Regions from separate parts of the Cryobacterium sp. MP_3.1 genome, predicted to be linked through region 1. Evidence: predicted binding sites of a transcription regulator. Region 1 holds the regulator's gene; the other holds the start of a gene.
The links. Region 1 encodes HspR, which represses chaperone genes until heat shock. Its sites were predicted from a motif close to AAGTTGAGTCNNNNNGACTCAACTT; they were not measured.

Region 1 (15,147 bases):
CTGGAGAACAACCTGATGGAACTGTGGTCGCTGCTCTCGATCACCGCCCCGGGCCTGTTCCCCAGCGCCGCCCGCTTCTCCGACTACTACCAGCGGCCCATCGAGACGCAGGCCGACGGTGACAGGCTCGACCAGCTGCGCCGGCGCATCCGCCCGTTCATGCTGCGCCGCACCAAGGACCAGGTGGCCAGCGACCTGCCCGCCAAGCAGGAGCAGGTGCTCGAACTCGAGCTGCACCCGCGCCACCGCCGGGTGTATCAGATGCACCTGCAGCGCGAACGGCAGAAGGTGCTCGGACTGCTCGGCGACCTCAACCAGAACCGGTTCGAGATCTTCCGGTCGATCACCATGCTGCGTCAGCTCAGCCTGGATGCGAGCCTGTACGACGACAAGTACGCCGATATTCCCTCGAGCAAGCTGGATGTGCTCATGGAGCTGCTCGAAGACGTCGTCGCCGAGGGGCACCGCACCCTGATCTTCAGCCAGTTCACCGGCTATCTCGCCAAGGTGCGCACCCGCCTCGACGCCGCCGGCGTGACCTACTCCTACCTGGACGGGCGTACCCGCAACCGGGCCGCGGCGATCGACGGGTTCAAGAACGGCGACACCTCGGTGTTCCTGATCAGCCTCAAGGCCGGTGGCTTCGGCCTCAACCTCACCGAGGCCGACTACTGCATCCTGCTCGACCCCTGGTGGAACCCCGCCGCCGAGGCGCAGGCCGTTGACCGGGCACACCGCATCGGCCAGACCAAGAACGTAATGGTCTACCGCCTGGTGGCCACCGACACCATCGAGGAGAAGGTGATGGCGCTCAAGGCCGTCAAGGCCAAACTCTTCGACAGCGTCATGACCGATGGCGGCGCCCAGGGAACCGGCCAGGGACTCACCGCCTCCGACATCCGCGAACTGCTCGAGTAGCGCCGGTCGTGACCGATATTCCCGCCGGCCGGGCGGCCGACCCGGCTGTCGATCACGCGGTCGATCACGCCGTCGACCAGGCCGTCGAGGCCCGCGAGCGGCTCAAGCAGGCCGCTCGGCGCGCCCACCGCAGCCGGTCGGTGCGGGCCTCCGCCCGGCTCGGGCTGCTCGCCAACGGCCTGGTGCACGCCCTGATCGGAGGAATCGGCCTGCGCATCGCGAACGGCCAGCCCGGCGAGGCCGACCAGCTCGGCGCCCTGAGCGCCATCGCCAACGGCCCCGGTGGCATTGCCGTGCTCTGGCTGTCGACGGTGTCGCTGTGGGGCCTGGCGCTCTGGCAGGGCACCAACTCCGCGTTCAGCGTGGCGCCCAATCGACGGGTCCTCGTGTTCCGCCGCTGCCTCAACGTCGGCAAGGCCCTCGGCTTCGCACTGCTGGGCACCGTCACGTTCGCGGTCGCGCTCGGTGCCAGGGCCGGCGGCGCGGAGACGGTGCGCCGCGCCGACGACGCCATCGTGGAGAGCCCGGTGGGTCTGTTCCTGCTGCTGGTCGTGGGCAGCACCGTGGCCATCATCGGTGGCGGCCTCGTCTGGCGTGGTCTGCGACGCAACTTCCGTGAGGAGTTGCGCTACCTCTGGGGGCCCACCAAGCTCATCGTGCTCGGCCTGGGAGTGTTCGGCCACGTCGCCAAGGGGGTCGCGTTCCTGGTCACCGGCGGGCTGCTGCTCGCCGCCGCCGTGTTCGCCGATGTGCGCTGGGTGGGCGGTCTGGACGCCGGGCTGCGCTACCTGCTCACCCTGCAATCGGGCCCGATCCTGCTCAACGTCGTCGCTGCGGGCCTGATCGCGTTCGGACTGTACCTGGTGGCCCGGGCGGCGTTCCTGCGGCACTGACAACCGCACAGCGCAGTCAGGCTGGGAGTTGGATGAGGGCCCGACGATCTGCTTTAATTTCGAAGTACTCTGTGGGCATGGACATTCGCGAGATCCCCCTCACCGCCGCCGACGGCTCCACAACCTCGCTGGCCGAGTACGCCGACAAGGTTGTGCTCGTGGTCAACGTCGCCTCCCGCTGCGGCCTGACACCGCAGTACGAGACCCTCGAACAGCTGCAGCGCACGTACGCCGACCAGGGCTTCACAGTGCTCGGCTTCCCCTGCAACCAGTTCGCCCTCGGCGAGACCGGCTCGAGCGAGAAGATCGCCGAATTCTGCTCCACCACCTACGGCGTCACCTTCCCGCTGATGGAGAAGACGAAGGTGAACGGTGGCTCCCAGCATCCGCTCTACGCCGAGCTCACCCAAACCCCGGATGGCGCGGGCAAGGCCGGCAAGGTCAAGTGGAACTTCGAGAAGTTCGTTATTTCGCCCTCCGGTGCGGTCCAGCGGTTCCGCCCGACCACCCTCCCCGACTCCCCCGAGGTCATCGCGGCTATCGAGTCCGGCCTGGCGGAGCTGAAGCCCGCCGCCTAACCGTTCTCGGAGGTCGGCACCCCGTAGGACGCCGCACTGTGCATCTCGATGGCCACATACGGTTCGTCGCCGACCACCCAGGCGTTGTGCCCGGACGGAATCAGGTAGGAATCGCCGACGGTGATGGTGGCCGTGGCGCCGTCGTCGAGCATGACCTCCAGGGTGCCCGACAGGCAGTAGCCCACGTGCAGGAGCCGGCAGGAATCGGTGTTGACCGTCGGCTTGATGTTGTCGGCCCACGTCCAGCCCGGCTGCATCGTCATGCGGCCGACCGAGAACTCGGCCAGGTGGTTCAGTTCCAGCAGCGTCTTCTCCGGCGCGCGACGCTCGTCGGGCGTGCTGTGCGACTTGACCTGCAGGGTGTGCGCAGCGGTGGCCATGGTGTCATCCCAACTCTGGCGGGCCCATCAACAAGGTCGGACACGCGGCCCACCCTGACGTGCCTGGCCGTGACCGAGCCAGACTAAACCCACCTGGCGAGCCCTGAAAGCCCGGGCTCGGATTTTCCGTGCGCGAGCATCAACTGTTCCCCGTGCGGACAATTGCACCCGGTACGCCGGGCGCAATTGTCCGAATGGGGAACAGTTGTGGTTGAGGTGGCCGGCTAGGAACCGAAGGCCAGGCGGGCGTCGGCATACGTGGCGGCGACCGTCGTGATGCCGGCGCCGGCGCCAGCGCCAGGGGCGTCGGCGTTGATGTCGACGGGGACGGCGTCGAAGCGGCGCACCGGTTGTGCGTCCAGGTCGCCGGGCAGCGTCGTCCACACGCGCGGGGTCGTCCATTCGGGCCAGCCGGGGTCGCCGTCGCTGATGAAGGACGCTGCGGCCCCGTGCACCTCGTCGGCCAGCCGCTGGGACGGGGCGGTGCCGGCCAGCGCCGCCACCCGCGGGGCGTCCAGCGCGTCGAAGAAGAACGGCAGATCGAGGCAGTGTAGCGCCCCGCCGAAGGTGGGTGAGCGCCACGCGAACGCCCAGAGCCAGGTGGGTGCCGCATCCGCTGTGGCGGCCTCCGCCCGCGCTTCGGCGACCCGCAGCATGACGCCGCGGATGGCGCGGTCGGAGGCGAACTGGCCCAGCAGTTCGGCGGTACCGAGCCTGTCGTGTGCCGCGGCGTACGCCCGCGCCGACGGCGCGGCGACGCCGAGACGGCCGAGCACTTCCGCGGCATCGTCACCGGCCAGCTCGTCGGTGAGGTCGGCTATGGCGAAGTTGAACTCGTGGTCGGTGCTGCCCAGCATGAGCGGCTTGGCGGCGCCGATGCCCGCCCGCACGGCGTCGACCGTGGCCAACGGGACCAGGTCGCCGTCGACGACCGGCCCGAACGGGAGACCGGCGACGAGGGCGTTCGCGATCTCGCCGAGCGGCCCGGCGGGGGTGCCGGCGGCGAAGGCCGTCGCCCGCGGCTGCTCGGCGAGGATCTGGTTTTCGGTGAGCGACCCGAGTCCCGCCCGGGTGGGCGCGACGCCGGCCAGGGCGGCCAGGCGCCGACCGGTGCGCTCCGCCTGGTCGGGCGCGAGATAGGTGGCCACCCCGGAGATGACGATGGCCCGTGCGAACAGCGGTTGTGCCCGCGGCATCGTCAGCAGGGTGAGCACGGCGCCGCCGCCCGCGGATTGCCCGGCGATCGTGACCCGGGCCGGGTCGCCGCCGAAGACCTGGATGTTGTCGCGTACCCACGCCAGCGCCAGCAGCCAGTCGAGCACGCCGCGGTTCAGCGGCGCATCCTCGATCCACCCGAAGCCGTCGAAGCCGAGCCGGTACGACACGTTCACGGTGACCACACCGTGCCGGTTGAAGCTCGCGCCGTCGTACCACGGGCTCGCCGCCGACCCGGAGGTGTAGCCGCCGCCGTGGATGTAGACCAGCACGGGCAGGCCGGCGCCGGCGGGCGCCGGGGCTGGGGCGGGGGTGAACACGCTCAGGTTCAGCGTCGACTCGCCCGGGAAGCTGGGCTCGGGCACCAGAGTGCTGTCGCCACCGTCGATGCGTTGCGGGGTGGCGCCGGGGCTGCCGGCATCCCGCACGCCGGACCAGGCCGGGTGCGGGACCGGGGCCGCGAAGCGCAGCTCCCCGACCGGCGGGGCGGCGTAGGGAATGCCGAGGAACGCTGTCGACCCGGGGCGCCGGACGCCGCGGACGATCCCCGCCGTTGTCGTGACCTCGACGGTGTTCATGGGGCGCCCTTTCACTGAGACGGTGGTGGTGCACCGCGATTGAGGTTATCGCGCAGAGCGTCGCCGGGTCTGGCCCCGACGGCGTCCGGCGCGCAGAATGGATGCGCCACACCGCGGTGAGCATTCGCCGTGGACCGTTCACCGCGCGAGGAGCACACCATGGCCAAGCTGATCTGCACCTTCATCACCTCCCTGGACGGCTATGTGGCCGACACCGAGGGCAACTTCGACTGGAGTACCCCGAGCGATGAGGTGCACACCTTCGTCAATGACCTGGAACGTTCGGTGGGCACCTACCTGTACGGCCGGCGGTTGTATGAGGTGATGGTGGCCTGGGAAACCATGCACCTGAACGACGACGCCCAGCCCGCCGTGATGCGCGACTACACCGCGATCTGGCAGGCGGCAGAGAAGATCGTCTACTCCAGGACCCTGGCCGAACCACTCAGCCGGCGCACCCGCATCGAGCGCAGCTTCGACCCGGAGGCGGTGCGGGCGCTCAAGGCTTCGGCCACCGCCAACCTGTCGATCGGCGGTCCGCACCTGGCGGCGCAGGCCTTCGCGGCCGGGCTGGTCGACGAGGTGCAGCTGTTCATCTCCCCCGTCGTACTGGGCGGCGGCCTGAAGGCCGTGCCCGACGGCCTGCGCCTCGGTCTCGAGCTGACCGACGAGTACGCGTTCAGGAACGGCGTGGTGTACCTGGGCTATCGCGTACAGCACTGACCGCACACGATAATCTGGGGCTGCGCCGGCACCCCCGGCCCCACCAGATTGGACCAGACGATGACGCCTGACCGTGCTCCCGACCGTTCGATCGCCGCATCCACCCGCGCCCTCGTCATCGGCGAGGCCCTCATCGACATCGTGCGGCGCCCGGGCGCCGAGCCGGTGAGCCACGCGGGCGGCAGCCCGATGAACGTGGCGTACGGACTCGGCCGGCTCGGTGTGCCGACCACCCTGGTCACCCAGATCGGGGCAGACCCGTTCGGCGAGATCATCGCGGGGCACCTGCGCGCGGCCGGCGTCGACCTGCTGCCGGGGTCGGTCACGACCGGCGCCACCTCGAGCGCCACCGCCATCCTGGATGCGGCCGGCGCCGCCAGCTATGACTTCGACCTGCGCTGGGAGCTGCCGCCGGTGGCGCTGCCCGCCCCGTGCACCCTGATCCACACGGGCTCGATCGCCGCGATCCTGCAGCCCGGCGGCCGGGCCGTGCTGACCGCGTTCACCGGCGCCCCGGCCGGCACCCTGCTCAGCTACGACCCCAATGTGCGGCCCGGAATCATGGGCAGCCGTGACGACGTGGTGCGGGCCGTCGAAGAGCTCTCCCGGGCCGCGCACGTGGTGAAGATGAGCGACGAGGATGCCGCGTGGCTCTATCCGGGGCGGAGCCTGGACCAGATCGCCCGGGAATACGTGGCGGCCGGGGTGGCCCTGTTCGCCATCACCCGCGGCGGCGACGGCGCCCTGCTGCGCTCCGGCGGGGCCACGGCCGAGCTGGCCGCGCATCCGGTGACGGTGGTCGACACCATCGGCGCCGGTGACTCGTTCATGTCGGGGCTGCTCTACGCGATCCTCGTGAACGATGCCACCGAGGCCATCCTGCAGAACACCCTCGGCGCCGCCGACCTCGGTCGCCTGGGCCAGACCGCCCTGGCGAGCGCGGCGATCACGGTGTCGCGTGCGGGCGCCAACCCGCCCACGGTGGCGGAGCTGTTCGCGCGCTGACCCGCCCCATCCACCGCGCCGATGCAGACAGCGTGGGGCAAGTCAATCCCCTTGAACGCTGCAGCGACCCTGGCTTTACTGTGCCTACGTTGTCCCCATTGAGTGGGTCTCTGGCAACGGGTAACAGGAAGTTTGGTGCGACATGGCGGTCACAACAACCGATACGGCAGTGCAAGTCTCGGTAGAACTCACTCCAACGGATGGAGTGGTGATCGAGGGTAATTCGCTGGGGGTCACCATACGCATCACCGCGCTCCGGCCGGCGTTGATCGAGCACGCCGAGCTGACGCTGATCCGCAAGGTCAACTACACCTACGGCCGCGGCAACATCTACGGCGGCGTGTTCCCCGCCCGCGAACGCACCACCGAGCTGCTGACCACGGTCACGGTGCCGGCGCCGGGTGCCATCCCGGCCGGCCAGACCCGGGTGTTGTCGGGCAGCCTGAGCATTCCCACCGACGGACCGGCCTCGGTGCGCGGAGACCTGATCGACGTGGGCTGGTCGGTGCGCTGCGTCCTGCATGCCGCCGGCGGTCAGATCATCAAGCGGGAACGACTGATCGACGTGCAGTCCTGGGGCCAGACCAGCGCCACCGACATCGGCCATCCGCCGGTCGGCGAACACCTCGGACAGGTCGCGCTGGAGTTCATCGCATTGTCCTCCCGGGTGCTGGAACCCGGCACCCCGCTCACGGGCATCCTGCGGGTGCGTCCCCGCGACGAGATCTCGACCCGGGGCGTGCGCGTGCAGCTGGTGCGCTGCGAGGAGGTCTGGGGCGGGCCCGGCCAGGTCGCCGACCCCGACGCCAGCGAGTCCGAGGGCTACCGGCACGCCGAAGCCGTGACGGCCGCCGTCGTGGTGGGCCCCGCCGGGATGCTCACCCCCGGCACGGTGGTGGATCTGCCGTTCACGGTCGAAACACCCGCGGGCCTGCCGGCACCATCGTTGTCCATCGGCAACCTGCACGTGCGCTGGGAAATCCGGGCCGTCGTCGACCTGCCCCTGCGCCTGGACCCGCGGCTCTCGCTCGACCTGCTCGCCGTCACGGCCAGCCGGCAGCCGAGTGATTCCGGCCTCCCCGGGGCCCTCGACACCGACTGAGCACCGGTCTCACCGGGATTGAGAAGACGGACTGCTGGATCGCATCCGGTTCTCCTGTTGGACAGTGGGCTCCGAGCGGAGCAGCCTGAGGGTATGGAATACACACACCTCGGTCGTTCCGGCCTGTCCGTTTCGCGTCTGTGCCTCGGCACCATGAACTTCGGGCCCGAGACCGACGAGCCCACCTCGTTCGGCATCATGGACGCTGCCAGGGCGGCGGGCATCAACTTCTTCGACACCGCCAACGTCTACGGCTCCAAGCAGGGCCGGGGCGCCACCGAGAGCATCCTGGGCCGCTGGTTCGCGCAGGGCGGCGAGCGCCGCGAGGACACCGTCCTGGCCACCAAGGTCTACGGCACCATGTCCGACCGGCCCAATGACGGCAAGCTGTCGGCGCTCAACATCCGCCGCTCCCTCGATGAGAGCCTGAAGCGCCTGCAGACCGACCACATCGACCTGTTCCAGTTTCACCACGTGGACCGGGACACCCCGTGGGATGAGATCTGGCAGGCCATGGAAACCGCCGTCGCGCAGGGCAAGGTCCTCTACGCCGGCAGCAGCAACTTCGCCGGTTGGCACATCGCCACCGCGCAGGCCGAGGCCCGCAAGCGCAACTTCAGCGGGCTGGTGAGCGAGCAGTCGCTGTACAACCTGCTCAAGCGCGACATCGAACGCGAGGTCATCCCCGCCGCCCAGGCCAACGGGATGGGAATCCTGCCCTGGTCGCCGCTGGACGGCGGCCTGCTCGGCGGTGTGCTGCGCAAGGAGCGCGACGGCAGCCGCCGGGTCTCCGGGGCCAACGCCGAGAAGCTCGAGAAGAACCGCGCGGCCATCGGCGCCTACGAGGACTTCGCCGCCGAACTCGGCACCGAGCCCGGCGACCTGGGCCTGGCCTGGCTGATGCACCAGAGCGCTGTGACCGCACCGATCATCGGTCCGCGCACAATGGAGCAGCTCGAGGCCGGCCTGCGCGCCGTGGACCTGAAGCTCGACCAGGCCGCGCTCCAGCGCCTCGATGAGATCTTTCCCGGTTACCGCACCGCGCCGGAAGACTACGCCTGGTGAGCGCCGGACTGAGTGTTCTCTTCATCGGCGGTACCGGGGTCATCAGCACGGCCGCGGCCGAGTTGGCCGTGGCCCGTGGCCACCGGCTGACCGTGCTCAATCGCGGCCAGTCCGCCCTGCGCAGCGTTCCCGACGCGGCCGAGGTGCTCACCGTGGACGTGCGGGACGCGGCCGCGGTTGCGGCGGCGCTCGGAGAGCGTCGTTTCGACGTGGTGGTGGACTTCGTGGCGTTCACCCCTGAGCACGTGCGCGCCGACATCGCCCAGTTCGCCGGCCACTGCGGGCAGTACCTCTTCATCAGCTCGGCCTCGTCGTACCAGAAGCCGCCGGCCGCCCTGCCGGTGCGGGAGTCCACTCCCCTGCACAACCCGTTCTGGTCGTACTCCCGCGACAAGGCCGCCTGCGAAGACGTGCTCATGGCGGCGCACCGGGAGCAGGGCTTCCCGGTCACCATCATCCGCCCGTCGCACACCTACGACCGCACCCAGATCGCGCTGCTCGGCGGCTGGACCGACATCCACCGCATGCGCACCGGTCAGCCGGTGGTGGTGCACGGCGACGGCACGTCACTGTGGACCCTCACCCACAGCACCGACTTCGCCAAGGCGCTCGTGGGCCTATTCGGCCGGTCGCAGGCCGTGGGCGACAGCTTCACCATCACCTCGAACGAGTACCTGCCCTGGGACGCCATCTACGCCGAGTACGCCCGCGCCGCGGGCGCCCCGGCGCCGCAGATCGTGCACGTGGCGAGCGACACCATGGCGGCGGCCAACCCCGAGTGGAGCGGCCCGTTGCTGGGTGACCGGTCTCACTCGGTGATCTTCGACAACAGCAAGGTCACCGCACTCGTACCCGATTTCGTGTGCACCACCCCGGTCGCGCTCGGCTTCCGCGAGGCAATCGCCTGGTACGACGCGCATCCCGATCACCAGGTGGTGGATGCGGCGCTGAACGCCACCCTCGACGAGCTCGTCACCGCGCACTCCACCCTTTCCTGATTATCCGCAGCACTCGATTGGACACCCTATGAAGACCCGACTCATCGGCGACCGTACCGTCAGCTCCATCGGCCTGGGCGGCATGCCCATGTCGATCGAGGGCCGACCGGACGAAGCCCGCTCCATCGCCACCATCCACGCCGCCCTCGAGGAAGGCGTGACCCTGTTCGACACCGCGGATGCGTACCACCTGCACGCCGACGAGGTGGGCCACAACGAGTCGCTCATCGCGAAGGCCATCGCCTCGTGGGCCGGCGACGCGTCCCAGGTCATCGTGGCCACCAAGGGCGGGCACCTGCGGCCCGGCGACGGCACCTGGTACGTCGACGGCCGGCCCGAGTACCTCACGCAGGCCGCCGAAGCCTCGCTCAAGCGCCTCGGCGGCGACGCGATCGACCTGTACCACCACCACCGGCCCGACCCCGCGGTGCCGTACGCCGACTCGATCGGCGCCATCCGGGACCTGCTCGACGCCGGCACCATCCGCCTGGCCGGTATCTCCAACGCCAACCCGGCGCAGATCCGTGAGGCCTACGACATCCTCGGCGGCCGGCTCGCCAGCGTGCAGAACCAGTACTCGCCCGCGTTCCTCAGCAGCCGGCCCGAGCTCGACCTCTGCACCGAGCTCGGCGTCGCGTTCCTGTCCTGGAGCCCGCTGGGCGGCATCAAGTCAGCCGCCGACCTGGGCACCGCCTTCGCGCCGTTCCAGCGGGTGGCGGATGCCCACGGCGTGAGCCCGCAGGTCGTCACGCTGGCCTGGCACCTGGCCGCGTCGCCCGGGGTGATTCCCATCCCCGGTGCGAGCCGACCCGAGAGCATCCGTGACTCGGTGCGCGCAGCCGACCTGACCCTGTCAGACGAGGAACTCGCCACCCTGTCGGCCGCTCTGAACGACGCCGCGGTGACGGCATGACCGCCATCGTGCACCTCGACCTGCGCCTCGACCCGGCCGCACTCGAGACCGTCCCGGCCCTGCTGAACGAGGTCCTCACCGCGACCCGCGCCTGGCCGGGCAACGAGGGACTCGAGGTCATCGTCGACGACGCCGACCCCGCCCACGTGATCGTTGTCGAGCACTGGGCCACCGCCGCCGACCACGACGCCTACGCCGCCTGGCGCACCACCCCGGAGGGTGTCAGTCGGCTGGGTGAGGTTCTCGTTGCCCCGCCGGTGAAGACGGTCTTCTCCGGCCGGATCCCGCTGGCCCTCTAGCCGGTCAGCGGGCCGGTCAGCGGGCCGGTCAGCCGTCCGGTCAGGCGGCCGAGCCGACCGCGTCGACGGGCTCGAGGGCGGCGGCCGCGGCGGCGACGTCTTCGAGCAGCTGCTCGAGGAACGCCGACGCGGCCGGGCTGGGCTCGTCGGCGACCGCCACGGCCACCGCCCACTCGGGCACGGTCGCCGGCAGCGGCACCGCCACGAGGTCGTCGGGCCGTTTCAGCGCGAAGCTGGTGGGCACGATGGCCACGCCCAGGTTGTAGCCCACCAGTTCGAGCAGCGGATGCACGTCGTTGACCTCCATCGCCGCCCGGTACTCGAAGCCGGCGGCGGCGAACGCCCGCCGGGCGAGCATGTGCGCGCCCCAGCCGGCCTGGAATCCGATCAGCGGTTCGGTGCGCAGGGTCTCCAGGTCGGCCTCGGCCAGGCCCGCGACGGGGTGGTCCGGGTGGCAGAGCACCACCATCTTCTGGCTGCTCAACCGGTGCAGCCGCACTCCGGGCGGGGTGTCCCCGGTCACCACGACCAGCGCCACATCGGTGGTGCCGCTGGCCACCCCCTCGATCAGCTCCACGGAACCCAGCTGGCGCAGCCGCACCTCCACCCCCTGGTTCGCGGTGCGGAAACGGGCGAGCTCTGCGGGCAGGTCCACGGAGCCCAGGCACGGTTCGGCGCCCACGGTGAGGCGTCCGCGCATGAGGCCGCGTACCGCGGCGACGGCGTTCTGGGCCGCGGCCGCGCTGGCCAGGGTGCGAAGCGCATCCGCCAGCAACGCCTGGCCGGCGGCCGTGAGCTCGACCCGGCGAGTGCTGCGGATGAACAGCGAGGTGCCCAGCTCGATCTCCAGGGCCCGGATCGACGCGGACAACCCGGACTGGGAGATGTGCAGCAGCTCGGCTGCCCGGGTGAAGTGACGTTCGTCGGCGACCGTCACGAAGTGTTCAAGCTGGCGCAGTTCCATTCAGCAACCCTACAACTCAGTAGCTCGCCGTCGAGAAGGCCACACACTGACCCGACCGTGCGGTTCCGCGAGTTGCCCCCGTGCGGACGAGTTGCCCCGGCGCACCGGGGTAACTCGACCGCAGCAGGGCAACTCGGCGGAGACCACGGCTCGCGAGGTCTCGCTACTTGTCGAGGGGGCGCCAGATCACCATTTGGTTGGAGCGGCGGGTGCGGGTACCGGCGCGCATCGAGATGACGTCACCGGCCGAGCCGGCCGCGAAGACGCGGCGGCCCGGTCGGTTGAGCAGTTCGTCGGCCAGGGCCGCTTCCAGGTCGCCCACCCGGCTTTCCAGGGCCCGCACGGTGTCTTCCAGCGCGAGGATGCGCCGGATTCCCTCCAGGCTCACACCCTCGGCACCCAGGTCCGCGATCTCCCGCAGCCGGGCCACGTCGCGCATTGAGTAGCGGCGCGAGCGGCCCGGCGTGCGGCCGGGGCTGACGAGCCCCATCCGGTCGTACTGCCGCAGGGTCTGCGGGTGCATACCCGCCAACTCTGCGGCAGTGCTGATCACGAAGACCCGGGTGTTCTCATCCATGACCGGTGTCAGCCCTTGGCCCTGGCGAGCAGTTCGTCGCGCGGGTTCTCCTTGGGCAGCGCCTCGTTGAACGCGAGCAGCTTCTCCTCGGCGTCCTTCGACAGGTGCGACGGCACGGCCACCTGAACCTCGGCGAGCAGGTCGCCGGTGCCCTTCGGGGTGACCACACCGCGACCCTTGACCCGCAGCACCCGCCCACTGGGGGTGCCGGGCGCGACGCGCAGCTTCACCGGCGGCCCACCCAGGGTGGGCACCTCGATGGTGGCGCCGAGGGCTGCTTCGGCGAAGGTCACCGGCACGTTCACCCGCAGGTTGAGTCCGTCGCGTTCGAAGACCGGGTGCTTGCGCACGGTGACGGTGAGCACGATGTCACCGTTCTCGCCGCCGTCCGGGCTGGGTTGCCCCTGCCCGCGCAGCTTGATCTTCTGCCCGTCGGCCACGCCGGCGGGAATCTTGACCTTGATCGACCGACCCTCCTGCGTCTGCAGGGTGATCTGGTCGCCGTGGGTGGCCGTGATGAAGTCGACCGTGGTCGACGCGACCACGTCGCGCCCCCTGGTCGGCCCGCCCGCGCCACGGAAACCCCCGGTGGGGGTGCCGAACCGGCCACCACCCTGGGCGCCGCGGCCGAACATGCCGCCGAGGATGTCGTCGAAGCCGGCCTGCTCGTAGGAGTAGCCCTGCTGTTGCCGGGCTCCTCCACCGAACATGCCGCCGAAGACGTCATCGAAGCCGCCCTGCTGGCCGCCCTGCCCGGGGGCGGTGAAGCGAGCTCCACCGCCCATCGCGCGCACGGCGTCGTACTCCTTGCGCTGTTCGGGGTCACCGATGACCGAGTGGGCCTCGCTGATCTCCTTGAACTTCGCCTCCGCCGCGGGGTTACCCGGGTTGGAGTCGGGGTGGTACTTGCGGGCCAGCTTGCGATATGCCTTCTTCAGGTCGGCCGCGGAGACGTCCTTCGACACCCCGAGAACCTTGTAGAAGTCCTTGTCGAACCAGTCCTGGCTAGCCATCGCTCGGTACCTGCACGACGACCTTGGCCACCCGCAACAGCGAGGACCCGAGGTAGTAGCCGGTCTCGACGACGTCGCCGACGGTTTCCACGTCGATGTCGGGCGTGGGCATCTGGAAGATGGCCTCGTGCACGGTGGGGTCGAACACGTCGCCGACGGTGCCGTACGGCTTGAGGCCGATGCGCTCGGTGCTGGCGCGCAGCTTGGCGGCGATGGTCGCGAAGGCGGTGTCGCCCTCGAGGTCGCCGTGCTTCTCGGCCCGGTACAGGTCGTCGAGCACCGGCAGCAGCACCTTGACGACTTCGCCGGTGACGCGCTCGCGCTCGATCTCCCGGTTGGCCTCGGTGCGCTTACGGTAGTTGGCGTACTCCGCGGTGACCCGCTTGAGGTCGGCGAGATGCTCGCTGGAGGGGTCGGATGCCTCGAGGTCGGCCGCGTCCAGGATGTCCTGCACGGTCAGCTCGTCCTCCTCGATGCCCGCGGCGTCAGCCGCGTCGACGAACTCGGCCGGAGCGGCCGCGTCGGAGTCCGGCCCGCCCGCCGCGGGGGCGCCCGATTCGGGCGCTCCCGCAGCAGCAGCAGACTCGTCTTCAGGACGGTTCTCGTCCGGACGGTTGGCGTCGCTCATTACTTCTTCGCTTCGTCCTCGTCGTCGACAACCTCGGCGTCGACAACGTCTTCGTCGGGGTTGCCCGACTCGGCGGTGGGCTGGGCGGTCTCGGACTCGCCGGCCGCGGCATCCGCCTGGCTGGAGGCGTAGATGGCCTCGCCGAGCTTGCCCTGGCTCTCGGTGAGCTTGTCGAACGCGGTCTTCACAGCGTCGTCGTCGTCACCGGCGAGAGCGGACTTGAGGGCGTCGACGTCGGCCTGGACCTCGGTCTTGACCTCTTCGGGCAGCTTCTCGTCGTTCTCCTTGATCAGCTTCTCGATCGAGTAGGCGAGCTGCTCTGCACCGTTGCGGGTCTCGGCGGCTTCGCGGCGGCGCTTGTCCTCTGCGGCGTGCTCTTCACCCTCGCGAACCATGCGCTCGATGTCTTCCTTGCCCAGCGCGGTGCCGCCGGTGATGGTCATCGACTGCTCCTTGCCGGTGCCCTTGTCCTTGGCGGACACGTGCACGATGCCGTTGGCGTCGAGGTCGAAGGTGACCTCGACCTGCGGGATGCCGCGCGGGGCCGGCGCGATGCCGGTGAGCTCGAAGGTGCCCAGGTTCTTGTTGTCGCGGGTGAACTCGCGCTCGCCCTGGAAGACCTGGATGGCCACGGACGGCTGGTTGTCGTCGGCCGTGGTGAAGGTCTCGCTGCGCTTGGTGGGGATGGCCGTGTTGCGCTCGATGAGGCGCGTCATGATGCCGCCCTTGGTCTCGATGCCGAGGCTCAGCGGGGTGACGTCGATGAGCAGGACGTCCTTGCGCTCGCCCTTCAGGACACCGGCCTGCAGTGCGGCGCCGACGGCGACGACCTCGTCGGGGTTGACACCCTTGTTCGGGTCCTTGCCACCGGTCTCGGCCTTGACGAGCTCGTACACGGCGGGCATGCGGGTGGAGCCACCGACGAGAACGACGTGCGCGATGTCCTCGACCTTGACGCCGGCCTCACGGATGACGTCCTGGAAGGGCTTCTTGGTGCGGTCGAGCAGGTCTTCGGTCATCTTCTCGAACTGGGCGCGGGTGAGCGTCTCGTCGAGGTTGGCCGGGCCGTTCTCGGTCAGCGAGAGGTACGGCAGCTGGATGCTGGTGGACATGCTCGAGGAGAGTTCCTTCTTGGCCTGCTCCGCGGCTTCCTTGAGGCGCTGCTTGGCGATCTTGTCCTTGGAGACGTCGACGCCGGTGGAGTCCTTGAAGCGCTTGATCAGGTGATCAACGATGCGCTGGTCCCAGTCGTCGCCGCCGAGGCGGTTGTCGCCGGAGGTCGAACGCACCTGGATGGT
Region 2 (15,147 bases), on a different contig from region 1:
GGCCGCTGCCGACCTACCAGGAGATGCTCTTCATTCTGTAGCTTCCACGAACAGGCCGAACGCAGAAACGCCCCGGCCGGACCCGTCAAGGTCCGGTCGGGGCGTTCTCATCCGCGGCTACGCCGCCAGCGGCATCCGTGCCGGTTCGGACGCCACGTGCAGGGCACCATCGGCCACGGTAACGGCCACCACTCCCGCGACGCCGAGCTCTGAAGCCACCAGCAGGTCGGCGATTCTGTCGTCGAGCTGACGCTGGATGACCCTGCGGAGCGGCCGCGCGCCGTACTCGGGCTCGTAGCCGTTCTCGGCAATCCAGTCCACGGCCGCGTCGCTCACGGTGAGCGCGTGTCCCTGGGCGTGCAGCCTGGCCTCGGTCTGGTTCAGCAGCAGCCGCACAATCTGGCGGAGCTGGGGCTGATCGAGCTTCCGGAACAGCACGACCTCGTCGATGCGGTTGAGGAACTCGGGCCGCATGGCCTCACGGAGCTTGGCCATCACCCGGTCCCGCAGGGCCTTCTCCGACCCGAAGCCGTTGTGCGCTCCGTCGAGGTCGGCGGTGAAGCCGAGCGCGCCGCTGCGGCTGGCGAGCACCTCGGAGCCGATGTTGGACGTCATGATGATCACGGTGTTGCGGAAGTCCACAGTGCGGCCCTGGCCGTCAGTGAGGCGGCCGTCGTCGAGCACCTGCAGGAGCAGGTTGAAGACGTCGGGGTGCGCCTTCTCGATCTCGTCCAGCAGCACCACCGAGTAGGGGTTCCGCCGCACGTGTTCGGTCAGCTGGCCGGCCTCGTCGTAGCCGACGTACCCCGGAGGAGCACCGACCAGGCGGCTCACGGTGTGACGTTCACCGAACTCGCTCATGTCGAAGCGCAGCATCGCCTTCTCGTCACCGAACAGTGACTCGGCCAACGATTTGGCGAGCTCGGTCTTGCCCACCCCGGTGGGGCCGAGGAACAGGAAGCTGCCGACAGGCCGGGAGGCATCGCCCATTCCGGTGCGGTTGCGCCGTACGGCCTTGGCGATCACGGTCACCGCGTCCTCCTGCCCGATGACCCGCTGGTGCAGGTCGTGCTCGAGCGTGGCGAGGCGTTCGCGGTCGCCCGCGGTGAGGCGGCTGGCCGGGATGCCGGTGGCGCGGGCGATGATCGCGGCGATCTCGGCCTCGTCCACCACGGCGGACGGTGCCGGCTGTGACGCATCCTGGGCGGCCTCGGCCGCGGTGATCTGCTCCGCCAGCTGCTCGGTCTCGTCCCGCAGGCGGGACGCCTCCTCGTAGGCCTCGGCGGCGACCGCGATGGTCTTGGCCGTTTCGAGGCCGGCCCGCTGTTCGCGCAGGCCTTCGATGTCGACCCTCGAGCCGAGCGCTAGACGCGCTCGGGCGCCGGCCTGGTCGATCAGGTCGATGGCCTTGTCGGGCAGGAACCGGTCTGGAACGTACCTGGCGCTCATTTCGACGGCCGCGCGGATCGCGGCATCCGTGTAACGCACCGAGTGATGCTCGGCGTAGCGGCCCTGCAAGCCGGCGAGGATCTGCACCGCGTCGTCGATGCTGGGCTCATTCACCCGCACGGGCTGGAAGCGCCGTTCGAGGGCGGGGTCCTTCTCGACCTTGCGGTATTCGTTGAGGGTGGTGGCGCCCACGACGTGCAGCTCACCGCGCGCCAGGCGCGGCTTGAGGATGTTGCCGGCGTCCATTCCGCCCTCGCCGGCACCGCCGGCACCGACCACGGTGTGCAGCTCGTCGATGAAGACGATGATCTGATCGCTGCGCTCGCTGATCTCGTCCATGGTCTTGGTCAGGCGTTCTTCGAAGTCGCCGCGGTAGCGGGTGCCGGCGAGCATGGCGGGCAGGTCGAGCGCGATGACGCGCTTGCTGCGCAGCTGTTCGGGCACCAGGCCGTCGACGATGGCCTGGGCCAGGCCCTCGACCACGGCGGTCTTGCCCACGCCGGCTTCGCCGATCAGCACCGGGTTGTTCTTGGTGCGGCGGGAGAGGATCTCAACGGTCTGTTCGATCTCGTCGCTGCGGCCGATCACCGGGTCGAGCTTGCCGGAGCGGGCACGCTCGGTGAGGTCGATGCCGTAGGTGTCGAGCATCGGGGTGTCTGAGGCACTGTCGGCGGCCGAGCTGCCGGCCTGGGCCTCGTCGTCCTCGGCCTGCTGGGCGCCGGCCTGCAGTGACTCGGCCGTGACGCCGGACTCGGCGAGCACGCGGGCGGCGGGTGAGTCCTGGTTCACCACGAAGGCGAAGAACAGGTGCTCCGGGTCGATGTAGGTGGAGCCGAAGGCGCGGGCCACCTGGTGAGCATCCAGCAGGGCGCGCTGTGCCGAGGGCGTCAGACCGGGCGCGGACTGGGACTCACGGTCGCCGGACTCCGGCAGGCGTTGGTCGGCGGCGGCCGCGATGGCGGCGGGGTCACCACCGGCACGGCGGATGGCCGAGGCGGCGGGTTCCTGTTCGACCATCACCCGCAGCAGGTGCAGGGCGTCAACGTGGGCGTGACCGTGGGCGACGGCGAACTGGGCCGCCTGCACGAGGATCTCGTGGGTGCGGCGGCTGAGGAGCCGGGTGATCTCGATGGGGCGGCCGGACTGCGCGGCGCGCTGGCCTTGCAGGTAGCGGGCCAGGAACTCGTCGAACGAACCGTTGTCGGAACCGGTCGGGCCGAAGTATGTAGGCAAGGAAACCTCCTGGGAATCTGAACGAGGAGGAAACCCAAAACTTGAGTGACCTCGACTCAAGTCAACGTTTGGGCGCGCGTTTCATTCCCGCGGCATCCTGAGATTTCCCTGAATCCGCGCTCGCAATGCGTCCGGCGGACGCCGAAGTCACTGCCGCCGGGCGCACGACACACGGGCCGGGTCACCGGGTTTCAGGAGGTGAGGTCGGCGCACTCGGGTGCAGCTCGGAAGGCCTGGCCGAGGGTGCTGGAGGTGTCCTGGGTTGCCGTGGTGATGGTCTGAGCGGCGGCACCCACGTCGGAGAGCACTGTACCGGTGTCACCGACGAGCGTCGCCAGCGCATCGACCAGGGTGGCCCCGCTGGTGCCCTCCACCGCACTGGCGCTCGCCCGCAAGGTCGTGAACGACTGATCGACGGTGTCGATCGACTCCTGCACGGCCAGGAGCTCCGGGTCGTCCCCGAGATTCTCCGGGGGTGACTTCACAGTGTCGACCAAGGCGCTCACCGAGGCCGACACGGTATCCATCTGGTTGGACACCGCGGTACCCACCGAATCGCCCCCGGTGACCGCCGCCGTCGCCAGCCCCTGAACGTCGGTCTGCACGGTCGATACGTCGCTGCAGACCGTGCCCGCCCAGGTGATCTGTGCATCTGTCGGAGGTGACGCCGTCTGACCGGGTGACGGGGTGGCCGTTGCGGCCGATGGCGACGAACTGCTCGGTGTCGGATCGGTGCCGTCGGCGGGCGCGCATCCGGCAAGGAGCACCAGCAGGGCCATGAAGACGATGGGCTTTCTCACTGGGGGTGCTCCTCACTGGATCTGCCGCACGACGCGGCTGCGGTGGACTCTGGGCGTTACTGGGTGTCGCCCTCGGAGTCGAGTTGGATCGCGAGGTCGAAGGCCTCGACGATCTTGCGAGCCGATGACAGCAACCGTGGCGTGCCCACGATCGGGGCAACGGCGATGAGAACGTCCTCGATGTCGCCGGCGGTCAGCCCGACCTCCGCTGCCGGTCCGACGTGCATGAGGTATGAACCGACCGGTGCATCCACGGCCACCAGGGCCGCGATCCGGGCGATCATCAGCGTGCGCGGATCGAGGTCGGTGCGGGCCAGCGAGACAGCGTTGATCTCTGCCGCCGCATCCAGTACCGGGGTTGTTCCTGTGGCCATGGGTATCGCTCCATTTCCAGGGTTGGACCCTGTTGGTGTTCGCGTTTTCCGGATTCTTCGGTGTTCGACGGGCGCACCACGACGGCACGCCGGCCTCACGCCGCAGACGGTAGCAACCAATCCGCGTCCCGCCGATGGCGCCGTTCCGGAATCGTCCGAAACGGATGAGGCGTGCCCGACCCCGCGCTGGCCTGGCGGATCAGTCCCGCTCGAGCTCCCGGGCCAGGGACTCCAGTTCCGCCCCGCCGGCCATCAGCCGGGTCAGCTCGTCGATGGTGATGCCTTTCCGGTCGAACTCGCCCAGGCTGGCCCCGCGGTTGAGCACCAGGAACCTGTCCCCCACCGGGTACGCGTGGTGCGGGTTGTGGGTGACGAACACCACGCCGAGGCCGTGGTCTCTGGCCTGCGCCACGTAGCGCAGCACCACCCCGGCCTGCTTGACGCCCAACGCCGAGGTGGGCTCGTCGAGGATGACGACCCTGGCACCGAAGTAAATGGCCCTGGCGATGGCGACGGATTGCCGTTCGCCGCCGGACAGGGTGCCGATGGGCTGGTCGACGTCACGCAGGTCGATGCCCATCCGGCCCAGCTGCGCGAGCGTGATCGCGCGCATCTCGGCAACCTTGAGGCGGGAGAACGGGCCGATCCCGGCGCTGAGTTCGGCGCCGAGGAAGAAGTTGCGCCACACCGGCATCAGCGGCACGATCGCCAGGTCCTGGTAGACCGTGGCGATACCGGCGTCGAGGGCGAGGCGCGGACCGGTGAAGCGGACCGCCACCCCGTCGAGCAGGAGTTCACCGGAAGAATGCGGGTGCACACCGGCGAGGACCTTGAGCAGGGTCGACTTGCCCGCGCCGTTGTCGCCCAGCACGCAGAGCACCTCACCCGCGCCGACCGAGGTGGAGATGTCGCTGAGCGCGATGACCGACCCGTAGACCTTGCCGACGCCGCGCACCTCGAGGATGGGCGTTGGCCGGGTTGTTCCTGCGGCGCTCATGCGCGCACCCCGGCTTGGCGGCGCACCGAGAGGTTCACCAGCACGGCGAGCAGCAGCATCCCGCCCAGGAAGGCCTTGAGCCAGTTGTTGTCCCACTGGGCGAACACGATGCCCTGCAGGATCATGCCGTAGATCAGCGCGCCGAGGGCGGCGCCGATCGCGGACCCGTAACCGCCGGTGAGCAGGCAGCCGCCGACCACGGCGCAGATGATGTAGATGAACTCCTGGCCAATGCCCGTGGTGGCTTGCACCGTGGCCACGTCGAAGAGCGAGAGCATGCCCACCAGCCAGCCGGCCGCCGCCGTGCCCATGAACAGGCCGATGCGGGTGCGCTTGACCGGCACGCCGGTCTGTACGGCGCTCTGCAACTGCCCGCCGATGGCGAAGATCCAGTTGCCGTACCGGGTGCGCAGCAGCAGCCAACTGGCCACGGCGGTGATGCCGAGCCACCAGAAGACCGACACCTTGAGGTTGACGCCGAAGACCGGGATCGTCGAGCCGAAGATCGCCTTTCCGGCGTCGAAGCCGGGCACCAGGGTCATGCCCTGGATGGCGACCTGGCCGGTGACGAGCTTGGTCCCGGCGAGGTTGAGCCCCTGCAGGATGAAGAAGGTGCCCAACGTGACGATGAAGCTGGGGATGGCGGTCTTCACGACCAGGAACCCGTTGAAGGCGCCGACGGCGAGGGCGATCAGGAGGGCGAGCAGCATCGCGAACCACAGGTTCATGCCCCACTGGGTGGTGAACGCGCCGACGAGCAGCCCGGTGGTGCCGGTCATGGCTCCGGCCGAGAGGTCGAACTCGCCGCCGATCATGAGCATCGCCACGGCGACGGCCATGATGCCGAACAGCGACGCGGAGTAGAGCCAGGTGGCCGCACCTGCCGGCGACAGGAAGGATGTCGTCGCCACGGAGAAGTAGCCGAAGATCACCAGGGCGGCGACGAGGGCGCCGATCTCCGGGCGACGCAGCAGCCGCACCATCGGATGCGTGCGCGTCAGGCGCTCGTCCGGCGACGCATCCGGCGCGGAGCCCGGTGCGGTCAGCATCGTCATCGGGTGCCGTTGCCGGCGAACGTCGCCACCTGCTCGGCGTTCTCCTTCGTCACGAAGCCCGGCCCGGAGTAGACCGGCTGGCTGCCGCCGACGACGTTGCCGTTGGTGTAGAACAGCTCGAAGAAGTCCACCGGCAGATAGCCCTGCAGGTACGGCTGCTGGTCGACGGCGAAGAGGATGCTGCCGTCCGAGATGAGGCTGGTGACGTCGGCGGAGACATCGAAGGTGCCGATCTGGGCGTCGCTGCCGGCCTCGGCCACGGCCTGCGCGGCAGCCACACCCACCGCGGAGTTGAGGGTGAGCACGCCGTCGATGCCGGGGTCGGCCAGCAGGGCGCTCGTGATGGTGCTCTGGGCCTCCGCGACGTTGGCGATGTCGACCTGCACGTTGGTCAGGCTGCCGTCGAGGGTGTCCGCGGCCCCACGGCAACGGTCCTCGAGCCCGGCGTTTCCGGCCTCGTGGATGACGCAGATGACCTTTTTCGCCGACGCCGCGGCGAGCTGGCTGCCGGCGCCCTGACCGGCCAGGTACTCGCCCTGGCCGATGTGGGTCATGGCGCCGAGCGCGGCGGACTCCTCGGCTCCGGAGTTGATGGTGATCACGGGAATGTCGGCGGCCACGGCAGCCGTGACGGCACCGCGCAGGCCCTCGGGGTTGGCCATGGACACGATGATGCCGTCGACCTTGGCGGCGATCGCCGTCTCGATCAGCTGGCTCTGCTTTTGCACATCGGGGTCACCCTGGTAGGTGACGGTGGCGCCGTAGCGGTTTCCGGCGGCCTCGGCGCCGGTCTTCACGACGTCCCAGAACGCGTCGCCGGGAACCGAGTGCACCACGAGAGCGTAGGTGCGGCCGGAGTCGTCGGCCGGGGCTGCTCCGGCCCCCGAGCCGGCTCCGGCGACGGGCTGGCCGGTGCAAGCGGTGAGGGCGAGCAGGGCGAAGCCGGCGCTCGCGCCCAGGAGGGTCCGGCGGGCAGAGATTCTCGACACGAGTGGCATCGTCCTTCGGGTTCGGGCGCGTAAACAGCTTGGCCTTTTCAGGCGCAGTCCACTTTAGGCGTCCGAACGGCGAATACCGCAGTCGGGCTGCAGCCCCACGGCCTCAGGCCGGGCGGGCGGCCTGCTCCACCCGGTTCCGGTAGCCGGCCCACCAGTCGGCGTCTCCCGACGGCAGGTTCTCGTTTCCGGCCCGCAGCCCGGCAGCCCCGTCGATCAGTTCGCGCACGATATCGGCGTGGCCGGCATGCCGGTGGGTTTCGGCGATCAGGTGCAGCAGGATGCGGTGGAGCGTGACCACATTGCGGTCGGCGGGCCACCAGGCCACCCGGCCGGTGGCAGCCAGCGGCACCTGGGTGATCGTGGTGTCCGAGTGCGCCCAGACCCGCCGGTACAGGTCGTCGATCGCGTCACGGGACTCAGCCGGGGTCGCCCACATGTCGGCGTTGTCCTCGGCGTCGTCGCCCATCCAGGACAGCTCTTCGGGGAAGGTGCGGCCGAAGGTCTCACCGAGGTACCCGGCCTCGACCCCGGCCATGTGCTTGACCAGGCCCAGCAGGTTGGTGCCGGTGGGCACCAGGGGGCGGCGAATGTCGTACTCGCCGAGACCCTCGAGCTTCCAGACCAGGGCTTCCCGGGCCTCCTGCAGGTAGCGGCGGAGATCTGCGGTCATGTCGGCGTCGGTCATGCCGACCAGCCTTGCAGATCGGCGAGAATGGAGCCATGAGTGCTGCCGGCGAGTTCATCGACGCCACCCTGCAGCGGGAGAGCTCCTGGGAGCGCGCCGACGCCGATCGGGCCCGGCTGGGCGGCAGCCTCACCTTCTACGGCGCATCCGTCGGCGCGATACGCGGCACGATCCGCGATGCTGGGCGGCGCTACGCCGGCCTTGGCCACGACGAGATCACGGCCCTGAGCTCCGAACTGTGGGCGGTGCGGGTCTACGAGCGCCGGCTGGCGGCCGTGGTGCTGCTGCAATCCCACGTGCGGATGCTGCGGGCCTCCGACCTCACCCGCATCGAGGGTTTCCTGCGGACCGCGCAGCTGCCCGCTCTCCTGGACCCGCTCACGGCGGATGTGGTGCGGCCGCTGGTCGATGCCCTGACCGGTCCGGCGCGCAGCCGCGCGCAGATCGTGCTCGACCGGTGGGCCCAGGATCCCAGCGCCGACCTGCGCCGTGCCGCCGGGCTGCTCGGCGTCGCCGGCGGCCCGGCCCGGCGTCAGGAGCACTAGTCGTCAGGAGCGCGTGCGTCAGGGTGTGACGATGACCTTGCCCCGGATGCTGCCGTCGGTGAGCCGGCGCATGGCTGTCGCGGCCTCGGCGAGCGGATACACCCGATCGATGACGGGCCGGATCGCGCCGCTCTCGAGCAGGCCCGCGAGGGTGTGCAGGTCCTCCTGACGCATGACCGAGACCAGACCGGTGAGTTTCTGGGATACGAACGGCGACAGCAGCAGCGCCCGCAGGGCCCGCTCGAAACCGCCGGTCACCCGGCCGCCGCCTTCGCCGCCGACGAGTACCAGGGTGCCGCGGGGCGCGAGCAGTTTGCGCAGCGAGGAGACCGACCGGTTGCCGCCGGTTTCGAGCACGAGGTCGTAGCGCTCGCCCGACCGGGTGATGTCGCCGCGGGTGTAGTCGACGGCCGCATCCGCCCCGAGCGAGAGAACGTAGTCGAGCTTCGCGGTGCTGGCGACGCCCGTCACGTGCGCTCCGAAGGTCTTGGCCAGCTGCACGGCATAGCCGCCGACGGCGCCGGAGGCCCCGATCACCAGCACCCGCTCCCCCGGGCCGGCGTCCCGCAGCGGGGCGAGGGCCTGCAGGGCTGTGACGGCAGAGGTCGGCACGGCCGCGGCCTGCTCGAAGCTCAGGGCCGCCGGCTTGGGCTCGAGTTTGTCTGCCCGGGCGGTCGTGTATTCGGCCAAGGAGCCCTCACCGACACCGAACACCTCATCGCCCGGTGTGAACCGGGTGACGTTGGCGCCGACGGCCTCGACGCGACCCGCGACATCCATGCCCCGCACCCGGCTTTTCGGGGCGCGCAGGCCGACGGCGGGCCGCACGAGGTAGGGCAGACCCGCCATCAGATGCCAGTCACCGATATTGAGGCTCGCGGCCTCGACGCGGAGGAGAACGTCGTCGGCGCCGACGGCCGGCCGCTCGATCTCGGCGGGGTGTAGAACGTCAGCCGAGCCGTAGCTGTCGTGGACGATGGCTCTCATGATGTGCCTCCAGGTCGAGTGAGGATGGGAGTTGCCGGGTACTGGAACACGTCGTCGAGTGGTCGATTGAACACCCGGGCGATCTGGAACGCCACCTCGAGAGAGGGCGAATAGCGGCCCTGCTCGATGGCGATGATGGTCTGCCGGGTCACGCCCACCCGGTCGGCCAACGCGGCCTGGGTCATCTCTCCGTGCGCGAAGCGGAGCCCGCGAATGTTGTTGGTCACGCTCGTCGCCTTCACCATGACTGGAATCCACGGCGGTAGGCGATGATCTTGGCAATGGAGGCCAGGATCGACGAGAGCACGAAGGCCAGGTAGATCACGTTGGCGATCCAGAACGCGTCCAGCCCGGTGATGGCGAAGACCAGCGCGAGTACGGCCCCGATAATCACGAAGGACTGGCCGATGTGTTCACCGAGCCGGTTGATCTCCTTGTCGCGCTGGTCCTTCCGGCCGGCCTCGTGGGGCGACAGGATGGCCGCGATGATGTTCAGCAGGATCCCCGCGACGATCGAGCCGACGATGGTCCACAGCATCGCGGGAATGTAAGCCGCCTGCTCGAGAGGGGCGCCGTCTGCGCTACCCAGCACCAGAACCAGATAGATGCCGTACGCCACTACCGCGACGACGACCATGATCCAGGCGCGTTGTTCTTCGCGTGCCATTTGCGGCTCCCTGCCTCGATGCCGGACGGTGTGCCGCGTCCGGCGTGTAAAAGATTGTTGACACGATGAATGTATGCCCGACCAGACACCGTGTCAAGTATTTTTTACTTACCCTTTCGCGACTTGCCGAGAAATGCACCCTCACGGGCGCCGAAGGGCTACTTTGCGGCAACTCACGCAACCGGGCTCGGACGCGCCGGGCTCAGGAGTGCGCGAGCAGCCAGTCCAGCGCCGGCGCGCACTCGGTGAGGATCGAGATGTGGCCGTCATCGGCACAATCCCACAGCTCGGCGTTCGGGATGGCGTGGGCCAGCCAGGCCCCGTGCGCGGGCGGCACGACCCGGTCGCGGCCGCCCTGCGCGATGAGCACGGGCACCGAGATCGCCGTCACGTCAAATCCCCACGGCACCACGAACGCCATATCGTCATCGATGAGCCCGTCGGGGCCGGCCGCCGAGGCCTCCCCCACGTCCGCTCCCAGCGGCGCCCAGTCACCCTTCAGGGCGGCGTAGTCCCGCTCGACGAAGCTCGCCGGATCGAACTCCGCGGTCGCCTGGTAGTGCGCACGGGCGGGCCGGCCTGAGCAGGCGGCGCGCAACGCGCCGTCCGACGCCATGCCGGCGAAGAAGTCGAGGCCCTCGGCGTCGAAGGGCGCGATCGCGGCCAGGCAGGCGGCGGCGGTCACCCGCTCGGGCAGCAGCGCAGCGCAGGCCAGGGCGTGCGGGCCGCCGCCGGAGGCGCCCATCACCGCGAACCGGTCCAGCTGCAGGGCGTCGGCGATGACCGCCACATCCGCCGCCGCCGACCCGACGGTGCGGCCGGGCAGCGGCGTCGACCCGCCGTAGCTGGGCCGTCCGTACGAGATCAGCCGGATGCGCCGCTGGGCCGCCGCCGCGAGCAACGGCTCGAGCAGGGCCCCGGTCTGCGGCGAACCGTGGTGCCACAGCACGGTGAGCCGGGCCGGGCCAGGTTCGCCGACGGGGTCGTAACCGTCGAGACCGCCGTATTCACCCGTGGCAGCGGAATCCCCGGCGAGGCCGGTACTCCCAGCACTGTCGTGCACCCTGAGCACACGTCCATCGGAGCGCCGCAGATCCTGCACTGACACCATCGGGCCAGCGTAAGCCGGATTCAGGCGCCCGGCCAGCACGGCGCGCGGGTCAGGCCACGCTTCGGTCAGATGCCGCCCGGTCCGGTTCGGCCTGCTCGGCGTCCCTTGGTACCGGCGACATCAACGGGGTGATGTAGGAGAAGCCCGTCGCGGTGTTCTTGGTCATCGACAGCACGAGGTCCATGTACGGTTCGAGCGCGGTGACCTTGTCGAGCGGCGATCCCACGATGAGCTGGAAGCCGAGGCCCTTCCAGGCCGCGACGGCCCGGCCGGCGAACTCGGAGTCCGACTTCACGAAGCCCTCGTCGAGGAAGACCGGGGCGAACCGGGGCCGGGTGCGGCTTTCATCGCCGAGCTGGAACCGCAGGGCGGCGCCGACGACGAACGCGACGAGCTCCTGGGATTCGCCACCGCTCTTGCCGCCGAGCGACGAATAGGTGCTCACTTCCACCCCGTCCGGTGTGGTGCGCACCGCGGTGATCTCCACGTGCCTGCGCACGTCCAGGAGCAGGTCGCGGTCCGAGTCGGCCCTGGCGGCATGGCGGGCGGCACCGGCCCGCCCCGGACCGGCGATGTCGAACTCGTCCGGTCGGCGGATGAGATTCATGAACGCCTGCAGCCTGGTGAACCGGCTCTCGGTCTGCTCGTCGGTGAATTCCTCGGTCGACCCCGAGGAGAGCAGCTTGAGTTCCTTGCGGAACGCCGAGGCATCGTCACGGTGCAGCCGGCGCAGCGAGATCTGCAGCCGGTCGCGGCCGGCGCCGAACGGCAGCGTCCGCAGGATGTCGTTGATCGGCCGCAACCGGTCTTCGATCTCCTCGATCGAGGTGGTGAAGGCGCCGACGAGAGGAACGAGGTCCTGTCCGCTCCACGCGGAGAGGCGCCGCTTCCATTCCTGCCGGCGCTCGTAGAGGCCGAGCGTATAGACGGCGTCGAGGATGTCGCTGTAGCTGGAGTAGGACTCCATTGCCACGCCGATGTTGGGGTCGGGCCAGCGACTCTGGAAGGTCTCGAAGATGCCGATCAGGGTGTCCCTGGCACTGCGGGCGGTGTCCCGGTCCTGGCTGGACTGCTCGGTGAGCCGCTCGCGGAGGCGCTTCACGCCGTTGGCGAAGGTGGCCAGCTCGGCGCTGTCGCTCACGGCGGCGAACTGCGCGTCGAGGACGGCGGCGTGTTCGTCCGGCAGGCTGACCGACTCGTCGGCGGTGATGCGCTCGAGCCTGTCGTTCACGATGTCCTGGCGGTCCACGATCGCGGCGTGCTCCTCGCCGAGCACCGCGGCCTCCCGCTCGGTCTCGTGCTTGTGCTTCTGGGCGGTCTCCAGTTCGGCGGACAGCCGCGCCTCTTCGTCCTGGAGCCCGCGCAGCACGTCGCTGCCGGCGAGCAGACGTTCCCGCTCGGCCTCCTTGGCGGTGATGCGTGCTTGGGCGCCGGCCACGTCGATGGCCGCCCATACGGTGTCGAGCACGTGTTGGTGGGCATCCTTGAGGCGCCGCAGGGCGATGATCCGGCCGGCCATGGCGGAGGCCTGCCCCGCCAGGTCGTCGGCGCGCTCCTTGAGCGCGGCGAGCTCGTCGGCGATCTCCGCCAGGCGCACCCCGCTGGAGAAGCCGATGATCGAGCGCTGGTCCTTGTTCCAACCGTGTGCGCCGCGCTTGCCGTTGCGGGTCTGTCCGCTCTGGGTGACCCTGGACCCCTCACCGGCGAGGTCGGCGGGGCCCGTGACGCAGAGTGCGTCCAGGCTCGGGGTCTGCACGCGGTCCTGCACCCAGCGGCTGAACAGGGAGTCCTTGAAGACCAGCTTGCCGGAGACGTAGCGGGGGTCGGGGTGCACCTGCTGGTGCGGGTGCAGCGGCACGCCTTCGAAGTGGATGCGCACGGGAATGTGCAGAGGGTCGATGGCCGCGCCGAGGGCAGCGAGGCGCGTCTCGTCAACGAGCAGCACCCGAACGACAGAGGCGAGGGTGACCTCGGCGGCCTGTCGCCAGGCGTCCTCGCCGGGAGCGATGTCGATGAGCTCGGCCACGAACGGCAGCTCCTCGGCGGGGATCCCGGCCGCCTCAGCGATCATCAGGCGGGCGTTGTGCAGGTGTTGGGGAACCAGGCTGGCCCGGCCCTTGAGGAAGCTGTGCTCCTGCTTGAGGGTGCGGATCTGTTCCTCGAGCGGGTAGGCGGTGCGCTGCAGGCCGACCCTCTGCAGGTCGAGTTCCTGCTCGGTGGCGGTGAACCCGGCGAGGAACGACTCAGCCTGTTCTTGCGCGGCGGAGAAGGCGTCCGCCGACTCGATGGCCGTGTCGATCAGCGCGATGCGCTCATCGAACCTGGCCCGTTCGGCGGCCACGTCGTCGCGCTTGCTGGCGAGCACGTCGAGGTCGTTCTGCAGGCCGGCGAGGGCGTCGCCGCCGTTGTCGCGCTGCTGGTGCACCAGGTCGGCGATCCGCACCTTCAGGTCGGTCTCGGCTTCCCTGGCGGCACTGTGCGTGGCCTGGTTGTCGCGCCGGCGGGCGCGGTTGGTGTCGGCGGCGGTGTCGAGCAGACCGTGCTCGGTGAGCAGCTGCCAGAGCACGAAGGGGGTGTCACCGTCGCGGTGCACGCCGAAACGGTCGATGAGGTCGGCCTTCTCAGTCGCGGTCTCGTAGTCGCGGTGCAGTTCGGGGAGGCGTTCGAGGACCTTGGCCTTCTGCGCCTCGGTGACCATGGCGCCGTAGGAGCGTTCGAGGTCTTCGAAGTGGTCGACGGCTTTGTCGGCGGCGGCGTAGGTGGCGGGCTCCTCCAGCACCATCGACTTGTACAGGCCGTCGACGGTCTTCACCTGCTGGCCGGCCTGGATGCGGGCCAGCAGGCGCAGCGCCTTGCCGCCCTCACCGTTGGCGCCGATGCCGAGCCGCGTGTACAGGGTCTGCGAGAACGCGGCATAGGTGTCGAACACGTCGAGGTCGGCGAACCGGTTCTTCAGGGCGCGTTTATCGAAGCGGGCCTCGGTGACGTCGGCGAGGTCGCGCAGGTCGAGTCGGCCGTCGCGGGTGGCCATCTTCATGGTCACGTCGGCGAACTTGGTGGCGCCGCGCGGCACGAAGTAGGCGCGCAGCACCGTGAACCGGCGCTGGTTGTCGTCGATGAAGGTCATCGCTATCGCACCCCAGGTGGCCGAGTCGGCGCCGCGAAGCACCTGATCGTGCATCTGCCCGGTTTCGGCCTCGCGGCTGGAGTCGGTCTTGCCGCGCAGGTACGTCATCAGGTTGCGCTGGTCGACGCTGCGGGCCCGCCCGGAACCGGCGTCGTTGGACGCACCGTTGAACGGGGTGTCCGAGGGCATCATCAGCGCCAGGTAGGCGTCGAGCAGGCTGGACTTGCCGGTACCGGATGCGCCGGAGACCAGCGTCGCGCTGGCGGCGAAGTCCACCTCGTGGTGACCCTGGAAGCCACCCCAGTTGACCATCTGGAAGGACTCGGCACGCCACTGGGTGGTTCCCTCGGTGGCACCGTCCATGTGGAACAGCGGGGAATCGGTCATGAGACGGCCTCCAGGGCGGGGTCGGCAGGGTCGGATGTCTCGGGTTCGGGCTCACGGAGCTCCTGGCCGTTCTGCTCCACCAGCCATTCCCACAGCTCGCCGAGTCGCTCGATGGGCAGCAGCACCTCGATCACGGCCGAGATGCGGAACCGGTCCGGATCGCTGGTCTTGAGCAGCACCCGCGCCTTCGCCAGGCTGTCCACGGCCGCGGCGGCGCGACGAGCGTCACCGAACCTGTCGGTGGCGTGCTCCGGCCGGAAGTGCGCGACGTTCTCGACCAGGTTGTCCCGGTCGACGATGACGATGTCGACGCCGCTGGCGCGTTCGCTGCGGAACCGCTGGCGCAACAGCACCAACAGGATGGTCTCCTCGCGGGTGTACGCCACGTCGTGCAGCAGGGTCGGGAATCTGTCCCCGCCCTCGCCGACGGCCTGGCGCTTGAAGGCCACCTCGTAGTGCAGGTCGACGTGCAGATCGAGGAACAGGTCGTTGAGGCGCGACTTGAGCAGGCTCTGCGAGGCGAGCAGGGTGCGCCACTCGGCCGGCTGCAGGGCGGCGGAGATGTAGCGGTGTTTGAGGAGCAGCACCAGGGTGCGGCGCTGCTCAACGGTCAGGCCGCCCTCGTCCCCCTCGAACAAAGAGAAGCTCTGGGCGCCGTCCTGCTCTTCGGTCGTCTCGGCGCCTTCGACAGTGTCGTCGGTCACGTCGTCGGTCACGTCAGCGGTCACGTTG

Region 2: a site for HspR is predicted at 2,721-2,745, ahead of RCH12_RS06460 (ATP-dependent Clp protease ATP-binding subunit). Genes of this name have one in related genera too.

The regions. Positions count from the first base shown of each region.
Region 1 is NZ_JAXCHV010000026.1:22,733-37,879, reverse strand. It holds gene RCH12_RS14525 (DEAD/DEAH box helicase) at 1-918, shown strand, start outside; gene RCH12_RS14520 (DUF1206 domain-containing protein) at 927-1,811, shown strand; gene RCH12_RS14515 (glutathione peroxidase) at 1,889-2,389, shown strand; gene RCH12_RS14510 (cupin domain-containing protein) at 2,386-2,769, opposite strand; gene RCH12_RS14505 (carboxylesterase/lipase family protein) at 2,994-4,562, opposite strand; gene RCH12_RS14500 (dihydrofolate reductase family protein) at 4,722-5,285, shown strand; gene RCH12_RS14495 (carbohydrate kinase family protein) at 5,346-6,290, shown strand; gene RCH12_RS14490 (hypothetical protein) at 6,499-7,392, shown strand; gene RCH12_RS14485 (aldo/keto reductase) at 7,486-8,457, shown strand; gene RCH12_RS14480 (NAD-dependent epimerase/dehydratase family protein) at 8,454-9,455, shown strand; gene RCH12_RS14475 (aldo/keto reductase) at 9,484-10,368, shown strand; gene RCH12_RS14470 (putative quinol monooxygenase) at 10,365-10,667, shown strand; gene RCH12_RS14465 (LysR family transcriptional regulator) at 10,708-11,631, opposite strand; gene RCH12_RS14460 (heat shock protein transcriptional repressor HspR) at 11,795-12,208, opposite strand; gene RCH12_RS14455 (DnaJ C-terminal domain-containing protein) at 12,217-13,221, opposite strand; gene RCH12_RS14450 (nucleotide exchange factor GrpE) at 13,214-13,849, opposite strand; gene dnaK (molecular chaperone DnaK) at 13,849-15,147, opposite strand, start outside.
Region 2 is NZ_JAXCHV010000007.1:47,179-62,325, forward strand. It holds gene RCH12_RS06455 (glutamine synthetase III family protein) at 1-41, shown strand, start outside; gene RCH12_RS06460 (ATP-dependent Clp protease ATP-binding subunit) at 118-2,682, opposite strand; gene RCH12_RS06465 (hypothetical protein) at 2,874-3,482, opposite strand; gene RCH12_RS06470 (carboxymuconolactone decarboxylase family protein) at 3,539-3,856, opposite strand; gene RCH12_RS06475 (ATP-binding cassette domain-containing protein) at 4,056-4,853, opposite strand; gene RCH12_RS06480 (ABC transporter permease) at 4,850-5,908, opposite strand; gene RCH12_RS06485 (substrate-binding domain-containing protein) at 5,905-6,897, opposite strand; gene RCH12_RS06490 (DinB family protein) at 7,010-7,591, opposite strand; gene RCH12_RS06495 (DNA alkylation repair protein) at 7,627-8,136, shown strand; gene RCH12_RS06500 (NAD(P)-dependent alcohol dehydrogenase) at 8,155-9,123, opposite strand; gene RCH12_RS06505 (helix-turn-helix transcriptional regulator) at 9,120-9,368, opposite strand; gene RCH12_RS06510 (hypothetical protein) at 9,362-9,790, opposite strand; gene RCH12_RS06515 (alpha/beta fold hydrolase) at 9,993-10,901, opposite strand; gene RCH12_RS06520 (ATP-binding protein) at 10,951-14,415, opposite strand; gene RCH12_RS06525 (DUF4194 domain-containing protein) at 14,412-15,147, opposite strand, start outside.